DNA from 4 places in the Methylobacterium sp. Gmos1 genome. Region 1 is predicted to be linked to each of the others. Evidence: predicted binding sites of a transcription regulator. Region 1 holds the regulator's gene; each other region holds the start of a gene.
The links. Region 1 encodes LexA, which represses DNA repair genes until DNA is damaged. Its sites were predicted from a motif close to TGTTCNNNNTGTGTTCNG; they were not measured.

Region 2: radA (DNA repair protein RadA) is a predicted target of LexA. The motif match lies at 1,429-1,446, and genes of this name have one in related genera.
Region 3: recA (recombinase RecA) is a predicted target of LexA. The motif match lies at 1,682-1,699, and genes of this name have one in related genera.
Region 4: ACS5PV_RS11335 (ImuA family protein) is a predicted target of LexA. The motif match lies at 1,556-1,573, and genes of this name have one in related genera.

Annotation. Positions count from the first base shown of each region.
Region 1 covers NZ_JBSNCC010000024.1:41,604-44,526, reverse strand. Annotated here, with positions in the region: gene uvrB (excinuclease ABC subunit UvrB) at 1-85, shown strand, start outside; gene lexA (transcriptional repressor LexA) at 373-1,110, shown strand; gene ACS5PV_RS28675 (NCS2 family permease) at 1,558-2,913, opposite strand; gene ACS5PV_RS28670 (molybdopterin-dependent oxidoreductase) at 2,904-2,923, opposite strand, start outside.
Region 2 covers NZ_JBSNCC010000006.1:110,553-113,475, forward strand. Annotated here, with positions in the region: gene ACS5PV_RS14290 (TetR/AcrR family transcriptional regulator C-terminal ligand-binding domain-containing protein) at 39-596, shown strand; gene ACS5PV_RS14295 (cytochrome b) at 725-1,300, opposite strand; gene radA (DNA repair protein RadA) at 1,492-2,923, shown strand, end outside.
Region 3 covers NZ_JBSNCC010000017.1:6,445-9,367, forward strand. Annotated here, with positions in the region: gene cckA (cell cycle histidine kinase CckA) at 1-852, shown strand, start outside; gene ACS5PV_RS25025 (hypothetical protein) at 926-1,168, shown strand; gene ACS5PV_RS25030 (PIN domain-containing protein) at 1,189-1,635, shown strand; gene recA (recombinase RecA) at 1,758-2,849, shown strand; gene ACS5PV_RS25040 (MAPEG family protein) at 2,914-2,923, opposite strand, start outside.
Region 4 covers NZ_JBSNCC010000004.1:477,338-480,260, reverse strand. Annotated here, with positions in the region: gene ACS5PV_RS11340 (DUF6504 family protein) at 1-866, opposite strand, end outside; gene ACS5PV_RS11335 (ImuA family protein) at 784-1,524, opposite strand.

The sequences.
Region 1 (2,923 bases):
CTACGCCGAGCGCCCGACCGGCCGCTCGACGCAAGGCTTTCCGGGCCAGCGGCCGAAATACAAGGGGCGCAAGGGGCGGGGGTGATCCTCCTCGATCGAGGTCGATCGCTCCCACGTCCGCCGGCCGTCCTGCGCGACCGCCGAACTCCTCCTCGCTCGGGAGCCGGCGCCCGTCCGCCGCTGGCGCATCGTCGTCCGGCCGGTCGCACCGCCCGCTTTGCATGCCCGGCCGCGCCCGAACTGGCCGCGATGTCCTCGTTCTGCTGTGTTCTCGCGCCGCAGGTGCGGACCCGCTTGCGGAACACTTGCGGAACGCTTACCATGTTCGCGATTTGTTTCCGGAGCGCGCCAGCGCGGGGATGAGAGTGTCACATGCTCACGCGTAAGCAGTTGGACCTGCTCCGCTTCATTCAGCAGAGAATGCGCGAGACGGGCGTACCCCCGTCCTTCGACGAGATGAAGGACGCCCTCGATCTCAAGTCGAAGTCGGGCATCCACCGCCTGATCACGGCGCTCGAGGAGCGCGGCTTCCTGCGCCGCCTGCCGAACCGGGCCCGGGCGATCGAGGTGATCCGCCTGCCCGACACGGTGACGGGGCCGGCGCAGGCCGCGCCGAGCGCCGAGGTGGTGCGGTTCAACCCCAGCGTGGTCGAGGGCGGGCGCGCCCACGAGCCGAAGCGGCCCGCCGGCATCCCGGCGATGGCGACGGCCTCGGACGAGAACGGCCACTCGGTCAGCGTGCCGGTGATGGGCCGGATCGCCGCCGGTACGCCGATCTCGGCGATCCAGAGCCAGAGCCGCACGGTGGCGATGTCGCCGGACTTCCTGGCCAGCGGCGAGCACTACGCGCTCGAAGTGCGCGGCGACTCGATGATCGAGGCCGGCATCCTCGACGGCGACCTCGTGGTGATCCGCCGCCAGGAGACCGCCAATACCGGCGACATCATCGTGGCGCTGATCGACGACGAGGAGGCGACCCTCAAGCGCCTGCGCCGCCGCGGCTCCTCGATCGCGCTGGAGGCCGCCAACCCGGCCTACGAGACCCGGGTGCTCGGGCCGGACCGGGTGCGGATCCAGGGAAGGCTGGTGAGCCTGGTGCGGAAGTACTGAGACCTTCCCGGGAATGGCGCCCGAACTCTCCCCCCTCTGCGCAGGGCTGTCCGGGGAAAACTTCTTTAAAATCAAGCGCGGGATCCCCTCTCCCGTGTGGGAGAGGGATAGGGGTGAGGGTGGCTCGGCTTCCGCAATAATCCTGAACAGTTGAGCTGTGCAGCTCGACACTTTCAGCTTTACACGGGAGCCGAGCCACCCTCACTCCCGGCCCCTCTCCCATACGGGAGAGGGGAGACGCGCCACTTCTTTTCCCGGACAACCCTGCCCTCTGCGGGGGAGAGTGCCCGGCGGATGCCGGGCGGGAGAGGGGTAGCGCGACGCTGTTCCAGTGGGCGCCCTTCACGACGGCTCCACCATATCCGGAAGCGGCGTCCCCTCTCCCGACCCCCTTCGGGGGCCACCCTCCCCCGCAGAGGGGGAGGGTTCAGGGGGCGGCGGTGCCCGTTAGTGCGCGCTGCCCGTCGCCACGAACTTGAACAGGAACACGCCGGCGATCACCCACACCACCGGCTTCACGTCGCGGAAGCGTCCGGTGAGCAGCTTGATCACCGCGTAGGTGATGAAGCCGAAGGCGACGCCGTTGGCGATCGAGTAGGTGAACGGCATCAAAAGCGCCGTGACGCAGGCCGGCAGCACCTCGGTCAGGTCGTCCCAGTCTAGATCGACCAGCTCGTGCAGCATCAGGCAGGCGACGTAGAATAGGGCCGGCGCCGTGGCGTAGGCCGGGACCGAGCCGGCGAGCGGGGCGAAGAACAGGCAGGCGAGGAACAGGACCGCCACCGTCGCGGCGGTGAGCCCGGTACGGCCGCCCTCCTCGACGCCGGACGCGCTCTCCAGGTACGCCGTGGTGCTCGACGTGCCCAGCAGCGAGCCGACGAAGATCGACGACGAATCCGCCATCAGGGCCTTGTCGAGGCGCTCCATCTTGCCCTCGGTGAGGAGCCCGGCGCGGTTCGCGACGCCCATCAGCGTGCCGGTGGCGTCGAACAGTTCGACGAGGAAGAACACCAGGATCACGTTGAGCAGGCCGCCCGACAGCGCGCCGGTGATGTCGAGGGCAAACAGGGTCGGGGCGATCGACGGCGGCAGCGAGGCGACGCCCTGGAAGGTGTTGTCGGCGACGACGAAGCTCAACGCCGTGACCGTCAGGATGCCGGCGAGCAGCGCGCCGCGCACCTTGCGCACCGAGAGCACCGCGACGATCAGGAAGCCCAGCACCGCCAGCACCGTGCTCGGCTTGTGCAGGTCGCCGAGCGTGACGAAGGTCGCCGGGCTCGCCGCCACCACGCCGGCGCTCTTCAGCGCGATGATCGCCAGAAACAGCCCGATGCCGACCGTGATGGCGATGCGCATCGATCGCGGGATGCCCTCGACGATGATCCGGCGCAGGCCCGTCAGCGTGACGACCATGAAGAGCAGGCCGGAGATGAACACCGCGCCGAGCGCCGCCTGCCAGGTGTAGCCCATCTGGAGCACCACCACGTAGGCGAAGTAGGCGTTGAGCCCCATGCCGGGGGCGAGCGCGATCGGGTAGTTGGCGTAGAACGCCATCACGAGCGAGCCGATCGCCGCGACGAGGCAGGTGGCGACGAACACCGCGCCCTTCGGCATCCCGGCGTCGCCCAGGATGTTGGGGTTGACGAAGACGATGTAGGCCATCGTCAGGAAGGTGGTCAGCCCCGCGAGCAGCTCCGTGCGGACGGTCGTACCGTGGGCCGAGAGCGCGAAGGTGCGCTCCAGGAAACCGCCTCCGGAAGGTCCCGCCGGCCTGGTCAGGCGGTCGTCGCGCTTCAGGTCCATCTCTCCTCCT
Region 2 (2,923 bases), on a different contig from region 1:
CTAAAAGCAAATTCTTTGCGTTTGTGGGAGCGGTGGCGATGGCGGAGAGGGAGGCGGGGCCGCGTCCGGGCGGGCGCAGCGCGCGGGTCCAGGCCTCGGTCCACCGCGCCGCGCGGGACCTCCTCGCCCGGATGGACCGGGCCACGGTGACGATCCCGTTGATCGCCGCGGAGGCCGGCGTCACGCCCTCGACGATCTACCGGCGCTGGGGCGAGCTGAACGAGCTCCTGGCCGACGTCGCGGTCGAGCGGCTGCGGCCGGACATGGTCCCGGTCGAGACCGGCAGCGGGCGGGGCGACCTCCTCGCCTGGGCCGAGCAATACGCCGAGGAGATGTCCTCGGAGATCGGCCGCGAGCTGATCCGCGACGTGCTCGCCGCCGAGGGCGGATCCGGCCCCCAGCGCTGCTGCGGCTACGCCCGCCAGCAGATCGCCGTCATCGCCGAGCGCGCCGCGGCGCGCGGCGAAGTTTTTCCGCACATCGACACGATCCTCGACCGGGTCATCGCGCCGATCATCTTCCGCATCCTGTTCGACGAGGCGCTGGCGACGGAGCGGGTGGGGGGATTGGTGGAGAATGCGTTCTCCGGCGCGTGATCCGGCTCCACGCGATCTGTTCGAACAAAGATAAGGCGCGCCTCCCCTCTCCAGGCGATGCCGGGCTTGCCCGGTATCGCTGCAAGGTGTGGGAGAGGGGATCCCGCGCTTTACTTGATGAGGTCAGATCAGACGGACGCCGCGTCGCCCCCATCCCCCCGCCGCGGCCACATCCGCCCCATCACCTCGTCGCGGCGGATCCAGGCGTGCCAGGCGACCGCGAGCAGGTGCAGGGCGAGCACGACGCCGAGGCCCCAGCCGATCCAGTAATGCGCGCCGTAGCCCGCCTCCGAGAGCGCCTTGTCGACCGGAACGAGGCGCGGGAAGGAGAACACGCCGAACCACGGCAGGCCGTAGCCGCCCGCCGCCGAGTAGACGTAGCCGCTGACCGGCAGCAGCAGCATCAGGGTGTAGAGGCTGAGGTGGGCGAGGCTCGCGGCGAGATGCGCGGTGCGGGTGGGCGGTGCGCGGTAGGCCGGCTCGCCGGCGACGAGGCGGTAGACGAAGCGCAGCGGCAGGAGCAGCAGCACCGTCAGGCCGAGCGACTTGTGGATGTCGAGGAGTTCGCGCCGCGGCGAGGTGCCGGGCACCTGCCAGGCGGCGTAGATCCCGATCCCGAGCGCCGCCACGATCAGCGCCGCCATCAGCCAGTGGAAGCCGCGCTGGACGCGGTCGTAGTGGAAACCCTGGCCGGACCGGGACATCGGAGACGCTTCCTTCACGCGACGATACGCCCGAGCTTTCGCCCGGGATTGGGACGCGAGCGCGGCAGCTTCGTTTCCGAACCGTCGCGGGGCGCGGTTGCACCAGGACCCGCTTGGCGACATATCCTGGGGACATATCAGGAACACATGCGGCTGCCGGCGCGCGGCCCCGACCCGGAGATCCGCCGCCGATGGCCAAGACCCACCAGACCTTCGCCTGCCAGTCCTGCGGCGCGGTCTACAACCGCTGGCGCGGGCGTTGCGAGGCCTGCAACGGCTGGAACACGATCGTCGAGGAGACCGGCGCGGCAAGCCCGGTCTCCGGCCCGGTGGCGACCCGGCCGAGCCGGGCGCGGGGCCGGATCTTCCCGCTCGAGGGTCTGACCGGCGAGGTCAAGGAGGCGCCGCGCACCTCGTCGGGCATCGCCGAGCTCGACCGGGTGACGGGCGGCGGCTTCGTGCGCGGCTCGGTGATCCTGCTCGGGGGCGATCCCGGCATCGGCAAGTCGACGCTGCTGATGCAGGCCTCCGCCGCCCTGGCGAAAAGGGGCGAGCGCGTCGCCTACATCTCGGGCGAGGAGGCGGTCGGCCAGGTGCGCCTGCGGGCCGAGCGGCTGGGGCTGGCGAGCGCCCCGGTCGAACTCGCGGCAGAGACCAACGTCGAGGACATCATCGCCACCTTGAGCCAGGGCAAGCCGCCGGCGCTGGCGATCATCGACTCGATCCAGACGATGTGGACCGAGACGGTGGAATCGGCCCCCGGCACGGTGACGCAGGTGCGCGGCTCGGCCCAGAGCCTGATCCGCTTCGCCAAGACGTCGGGCACCGCCGTGATCCTCGTCGGCCACGTCACCAAGGACGGGCAGATCGCCGGTCCCCGCGTGGTCGAGCACATGGTCGACGCGGTCGCCTCGTTCGAGGGCGACCAGGGCCACCATTTCCGCATCCTGCGGGCGGTGAAGAACCGCTTCGGCCCCACCGACGAGATCGGGGTGTTCGAGATGACCGACGGGGGATTGGCGGAAGTGCCGAACCCCTCGGCCCTGTTCCTCGCCGGGCGCGACCTCGCGGCGCCGGGCACCGCGGTCTTTGCCGGGATGGAGGGCACGCGGCCCCTCCTCGTCGAGATCCAGGCCCTCGTCGCGCCTTCCGCGCTCGGCATGCCGCGCCGCGCCGTGGTCGGCTGGGACCCGAACCGCCTCTCGATGGTGCTCGCGGTGCTCGAGGCCCATGGCGGCATCCGGCTCGGCGGCCACGACGTCTACCTCAACGTCGCCGGGGGGCTTCGCATCAGCGAGCCCGCCGCCGACCTCGCGGTGGCGGCGGCGCTGGTCTCCTCGCTCTCGGGCGCCGCACTGCCGTCCGATGCGGTGTATTTCGGCGAGGTCGGCCTGTCGGGGGCGGTCCGCCCGGTGGCGCAGGCGCCGGCGCGGCTCAAGGAGGCGCAGAAGCTCGGCTTCGCCAAGGCCTTGATGCCGCAAGGGCGCGAGGGTGCGGGCCGCGACGGGTCGGGGACGGGGTTTCCGGCGGAATCCCTGCGCCACATCGCCGATCTCGTGGCGGGGGTGGCAGCGAGCGGCAAGCCGGTGCGCGGCGGGCGGCGCCAGCCGCAGCGAATGCCGG
Region 3 (2,923 bases), on a different contig from region 1:
AACCAGTTCGAGCAGGTTATCGTGAACCTCGCGGTCAACGCCCGCGACGCGATGCCCGACGGCGGGCGCCTCCTGATCCGCACCGCCAACATGAATGCGGAGGCCGTCGGTGCCTTGCGCCTCAACGGCCTGCCGGGCGCCGACCACGTCCTCATCGAGGTCAGCGACACCGGCACCGGCATGACCCCGGAGGTGATGGAAAAAATCTTCGAGCCGTTCTTCACCACGAAGGAGGTCAACAAGGGCACGGGCCTCGGCCTCTCGACGGTGTTCGGCATCGTCAAGCAGTCCGGCGGCTACATCGACGTGCGCTCGACGGTGGGCCAGGGCACGGTCTTCGCCATCTACCTGCCGCGCCACGTGCCGGTGCCGGAGGTCGAAGCGCCCGAGGCGCCGGCGGAGATCGCGCCGCCCGTCGCAGGAGGCCAGCCCGTCGCGGCCGCGCCGGCGGAGCCCGCCAAGGCGCCCGCCCGCGACCTCACCGGCCACGGCACGATCCTGCTCGTCGAGGACGAGGACCCGGTCCGCGCCGTCAACGGCCGGGCGCTGACCGCGAAGGGCTACACCGTTCTCGAGGCGGCCTCGGGCCTCGAGGCTCTGCAGATCATGCAGGAGCGCGACGTGCCGGTCGACCTCGTCGTCTCCGACGTGGTGATGCCCGAGATGGACGGCCCGACCCTGCTGCGCGAACTCCGCAAGGCCCACCCGAACCTGAAGGTGATCTTCGTCTCCGGCTACGCCGAGGACGCCTTCCGCAAGAACCTGCCCGACGGCGAGGAGTTCAACTTCCTGCCCAAGCCCTTCAGCCTGAAGCAGCTCGTCGAGACGGTGAAGACCACGATGGCGGGGTGAGGGCACGCGGATCGCATCCTTGTGGCCGCCGCCCGCCTGGCTTACATCCATGTATGTAACCGAGGAGGTGGCCATGAAGAGCGCGATCAGCATGCGCGAACTCCAGAAGATGTCGGCCGGCGCGATCCAGGCCCTGCCGCACGCGGTGCCGATCAAGAACGGCACCCAGACCGTCGGCATCCTGTTGCCGCTCCATCGCGTGTCTCCGGACTACATGCGCAAGGTGCTGGCCGACATCGATGCGGCGGCGGCACGGCGGACGCCGGAGGAGAATGCCGTGATCGACCGGTTGCTCGCCGAGCGCGGCGCCGAGTGACGATCTGATCGATCGTCTCCGTGAGAGCGCCCCGTCCTCCCTCTCCGATCATCGTCGTCGATACCAACATCATCCTGAGCGTCGCCCTGGGGCGACGATCCCGGCCCGCATTCGAGATCATCCGGGCGCGGAGAGAACTCGTCACATCGGCCCGATCCGTCGAAGAGGTTCTGGGCGTGCTCCACGACCTGAAGGGAGTGCGCGAGACGATGACAGCGCAGACGGAAGCGATCCTGCGCGATCTCGCGGTCGTCGAGGCGGCGGCCTATGCCAAATATTCGCCCGAGGCCGCCCACGTGCTCTCCCACGCCGTCGCCTCCCGCAACGGCTCGACGAGCGACGCCCACGTTCTCGCCTGCGCGTGGCTGCTCGATGCCGACATCTGGAGCCACGACCGCGACTTCGCCGGAACCGGCTGGCCGTCCTGGTCGAACGCCAACCTGCTGCGCGCCCTCGACGGCCCCTGACCCGCCCGCGATCCCCCTGTGAATTCCCCGCCCGCCCTTGCCGAATGAGAACAAAACAGGTACATAAAACCCAGCCGCGCGATTGAGACTTAGCGCCCCTCCTGCCATAAGGACCCGCCGAGATGGCTCAGCCCCAGATGCGACTGGTGGAAAACCCGACCATGGACAAAGACAAGTCGAAGGCGATCGACGCCGCCCTCGCCCAGATCGAGCGCGCCTTCGGCAAGGGCTCGATCATGCGGCTCGGCAAGGGCGACAAGGTGCAGGAGGTCGAGGTCGTCTCGACCGGCTCGCTCGGCCTCGACATCGCGCTCGGCGTCGGCGGCCTGCCGCGCGGGCGCGTGATCGAGATCTACGGCCCGGAATCCTCCGGCAAGACCACGCTCGCCCTCCACACCATCGCCGAGGCCCAGAAGAAGGGCGGCGTCTGCGCCTTCGTGGATGCCGAGCACGCCCTCGATCCGGTCTACGCCCGCAAGCTCGGCGTGAACCTCGACGACCTGCTGATATCGCAGCCCGATACCGGCGAGCAGGCCCTCGAGATCACCGACACCCTGGTGCGCTCCGGCGCCATCGACGTGCTGGTGGTCGATTCGGTGGCGGCGCTGACCCCGCGGGCCGAGATCGAGGGCGAGATGGGCGACCAGCAGCCGGGCCTCCAGGCCCGCCTGATGAGCCAGGCCCTGCGCAAGCTCACCGGCTCGATCTCGCGCTCGAACTGCATGGTCATCTTCATCAACCAGATCCGGATGAAGATCGGCGTGATGTACGGCAGCCCCGAGACCACCACCGGCGGCAACGCGCTGAAGTTCTACGCCTCGGTGCGCCTCGACATCCGGCGCATCTCGACCCTCAAGGACCGCGACCAGCCGATCGGCAACAGCGTCCGGGTCAAGGTGGTCAAGAACAAGGTGGCGCCGCCGTTCAAGCAGGTCGAGTTCGACATCATGTTCGGCGAGGGCGTGTCGAAGGTCGGCGAGCTGATCGACCTCGGCGTCAAGGCCGGCATCGTCGAGAAGTCGGGCGCCTGGTTCTCCTACGACAGCCAGCGCCTCGGCCAGGGTCGCGAGAACTCGAAGGGCTTCCTGCGCGACAACCCCGATATCGCCAATCGGATCGAGGCCTCGATCCGGCAGAATTCGGGGCTCGTCGCCGACAAGATCCTGGAGAACGCGACGCCGACGGCGGACGACCTCGACGAGGGGTCGGCCTGATCCGACGGATCGGTTCTGATCGTTCCAAGGGCCGCCGCGCAACGAGCGCGGCGGCCCTTCTTCGTTACGGCGCT
Region 4 (2,923 bases), on a different contig from region 1:
TCGACGCGGCGAAACACCAGGTCGAGCCGGCGCGCGCCGAGCCCGTGCCGGGCGAGGTCGTCGGCCAGCATCGCGGCAAGCCGCCCGGCCACCCGGGCCAGCGTCTCGGGCGCCCCGATCGGCTCCGGGAAGGCGAGCCGCACCGCGTGCTCCGCCGGCGGCACGAGATAGGCGAGCGGTTCGGGACGGGAGCCGAGTGCCTGGTCGAGGCGCTGGCCGGGCGCCTCGCCGAAGCGCAGGCGCAGCGGGCCGCGGGGCTGCTCCAGCAGATGCGCGACCCGGGTGAGGCCGAGCTGGGCGAGCCCCGAGACGGTGTCGGGGTCGAGGCGCAGGGCCCGGAGCGGCAGGGCGGGGAGCGCGGTCTCCTGCCCGCCGGGTGGCAGCACGGTCTCGGGGCCCAGGCAGCGGGCAGCGGCCCAGGCGGCGCCCGGTGTGTCGGCGAGCGCCACCCGCACCCGATAGCCGGCCCGGGCGAGGCGGCGGCGCAAGGAGGCGACCAGGGCCGCCTCGCCGCCATAGAGGTGGGCGGCGCCCGCGACGTCGATCCAGATCCCGTCCGGCGGGTCGGGAGCGACGAGGGGGGCGTAACGCAGGCACCAGGCCGCGAGGCGGGCAAGCGCCGCCGCGTCGCCCTCCGGGTCGGCCTCGATCACCGCGAGGTGAGGCACCATCGCCTGCGCTTGCGCCAGCGCGAGGCCGGGGCGCAGGCCGAGATGGCGGGCGGCGCGGTCGACGGCCGCGAGCACCCGGCGCGGGCCGTCCTGCATGGCGGCGACCAGGGGCTCATCCGGCGGCTTCCCGCCGTTCCGGCGTCGCCACAGGTCGGTCGGCCAGGTCGGCAGGAACACGCAGACGACCCTTCGCATCGGGAGCCTCGAGGAGCCAGGTGCGGGGCTCGGCGCCCCGGGCGCGAACGAGCGCCACGGTCCAGCGGGCCCGCGACAGGCCCGGCACGGGAAGAGCGGGGGACGGTGCCGCGACGACGCTCCAGCGCGTCGCGGCGGCGTTCGGCTCCGGGATGGCGGCGCCCCAGCGGCGGATCACCAGGGCGAGGCCGCCGCTGCCCTCGGCGGCGAGCTGGAGCCGGCGCGACGGGGTGAGGCCGAGCCGGGCGACCTCGCCGACCACCGCCGCGAGGCCGCGATGGCGCAACCCCTCCTCCATGGTGGGCAGCACCTCGGCCTCGCGCCGGGTCTCGGCGTAGAGCACCCGGTCGGGATGGAGGCCGACCGCGGCGAGGCCGGGAGCAAAGAGGTCGCGGCTCGCCAGGCACCACAGGACCGGGCCGGGCAACCGCGCAAGGATCGCGGCGGCAAACAGGGCCGCGAGCGCCCCCTCCCCGTCCACGGGGCCCGCCGCCAGCACCTCGTGCACCGCGCCGAGGCGCAGGCCCCCGCCCGGTAAATGCCCGTCCAGGGCCGCGACACCGAACGGCAGGACGGGCCGGCCCGCCCCTTCGGGCGCCAGCCCGCCGATCCGCTCGCGCAACGCCGCGAGTTGCCGCTCTCGCTCGGCCTGCCGCATCTCATGCCCATCACCGACCGAACCACCAACTCGTTCTTGTTTTGTTCGGTTTCAACGGAGTGTCAATCGGGGCTGTGGACGGCAGGACCGTCGGACCTTCCGGAAACCGGGCTCCTGTTGACGGCAGCGGGGACAGATGCACCGGCGCCGCCCGGAAAGCCCTGCGGGACAAGGGGATCGGGCGAAGGTGCGATTCGGGCGTCCGGCGGGCACAGCCGTTGGACAAGGCCGCGAAAGCCGCCAGGAGCGCCGCTGAGCTGGATTCGCGGCCGGCAGGTGCCGTACAACTGTCCTGGGGCGCGACGGGCCTCCTCGGGCCTCCTGGAGGAGAATCCGGCGATCCCGGCGCGTCGGCCGTCCGGGGTGCCGAATCCGGTGCAATCCGGGTGTGTCGCGGGGCCTCGCGCGGCACGCCGAGTCGCCTACGTCGGGCCGTCCGCGATTCACACAGCTTTCCAAGGTGTTAATCGGGGGCCCACGCCGAGTAACCTACGGGGCCACGCCGAGTCGCCTTCGCCGGGCCGGGGATTCCGCGCAGACCTGCCTACGCGGCCGCGCCGAGTTGCCTACGCGACCGCGCAGACCTGCCTACGCGAACGGGTCTCAACCCCTTGCAGGAATTAATGAAATCGCGACCCCATATAATATCCATATAGCTCTACGGATTCAGACTCAGAATCTGGATTCTGAATCTTTCATAAAAAGGCTTTTGGGGATCGGAAGTTAGGGGTTCTCAGGGTCCGATCGGCGCGATCCGGCCCGGTCGGGACTGGCTGGTGGGGAGCGTGGCGGTCCGGGTTCGGGCGGCACGACACGGTCCTCCCCTCCCCCGCTCTCCTCCGAGTCTCGAGGCCGACTCCTTGAGTCGGAGACTCGCGGCCCTCGAGTCCTCGCCCGACAAAGCCCAGCACAGCCGCAACCGTTTCGCCGTGGAAGAGTCGAGCCGAGGCTTGTGCGACCGGGGCCGACTCGCCTGTACGCGGGCTGATGATTCGCCGTCCCGATCCGGGACTCATTCTCGACTCGCGGAGAGGCGAGCGTGCTCGGAAATACTTGGTAGAGCCTCGCGGTGACTCGTGGGCGGAAAGGTTACCGGTGGGCTGCCAGGCCGCGGGGGAGCGTAGGCAATTCGGCGTGGAGCCGGCCACGTCCCGTAGGCGGATCTGCGCGGTGCGGGTTGCGGAAAAACCACGGAATCTCAACGGCAAGGCGTCTGATTCCGGGCGCCGTGCGGGGATGCGGGCACGTAGGCGATTCAGCGTGGTTGCGGGCGGTTCGGGCGGCGGCAGGGCGTAGGCAACTCGGCGCAGAGCGGTGGCCGCGGCCGGGTGCCGTGGTGCGGCCGGACATGATTCTCGAAGCGAGATCGTATGTCTATATCGGTGTATTTACCAATATT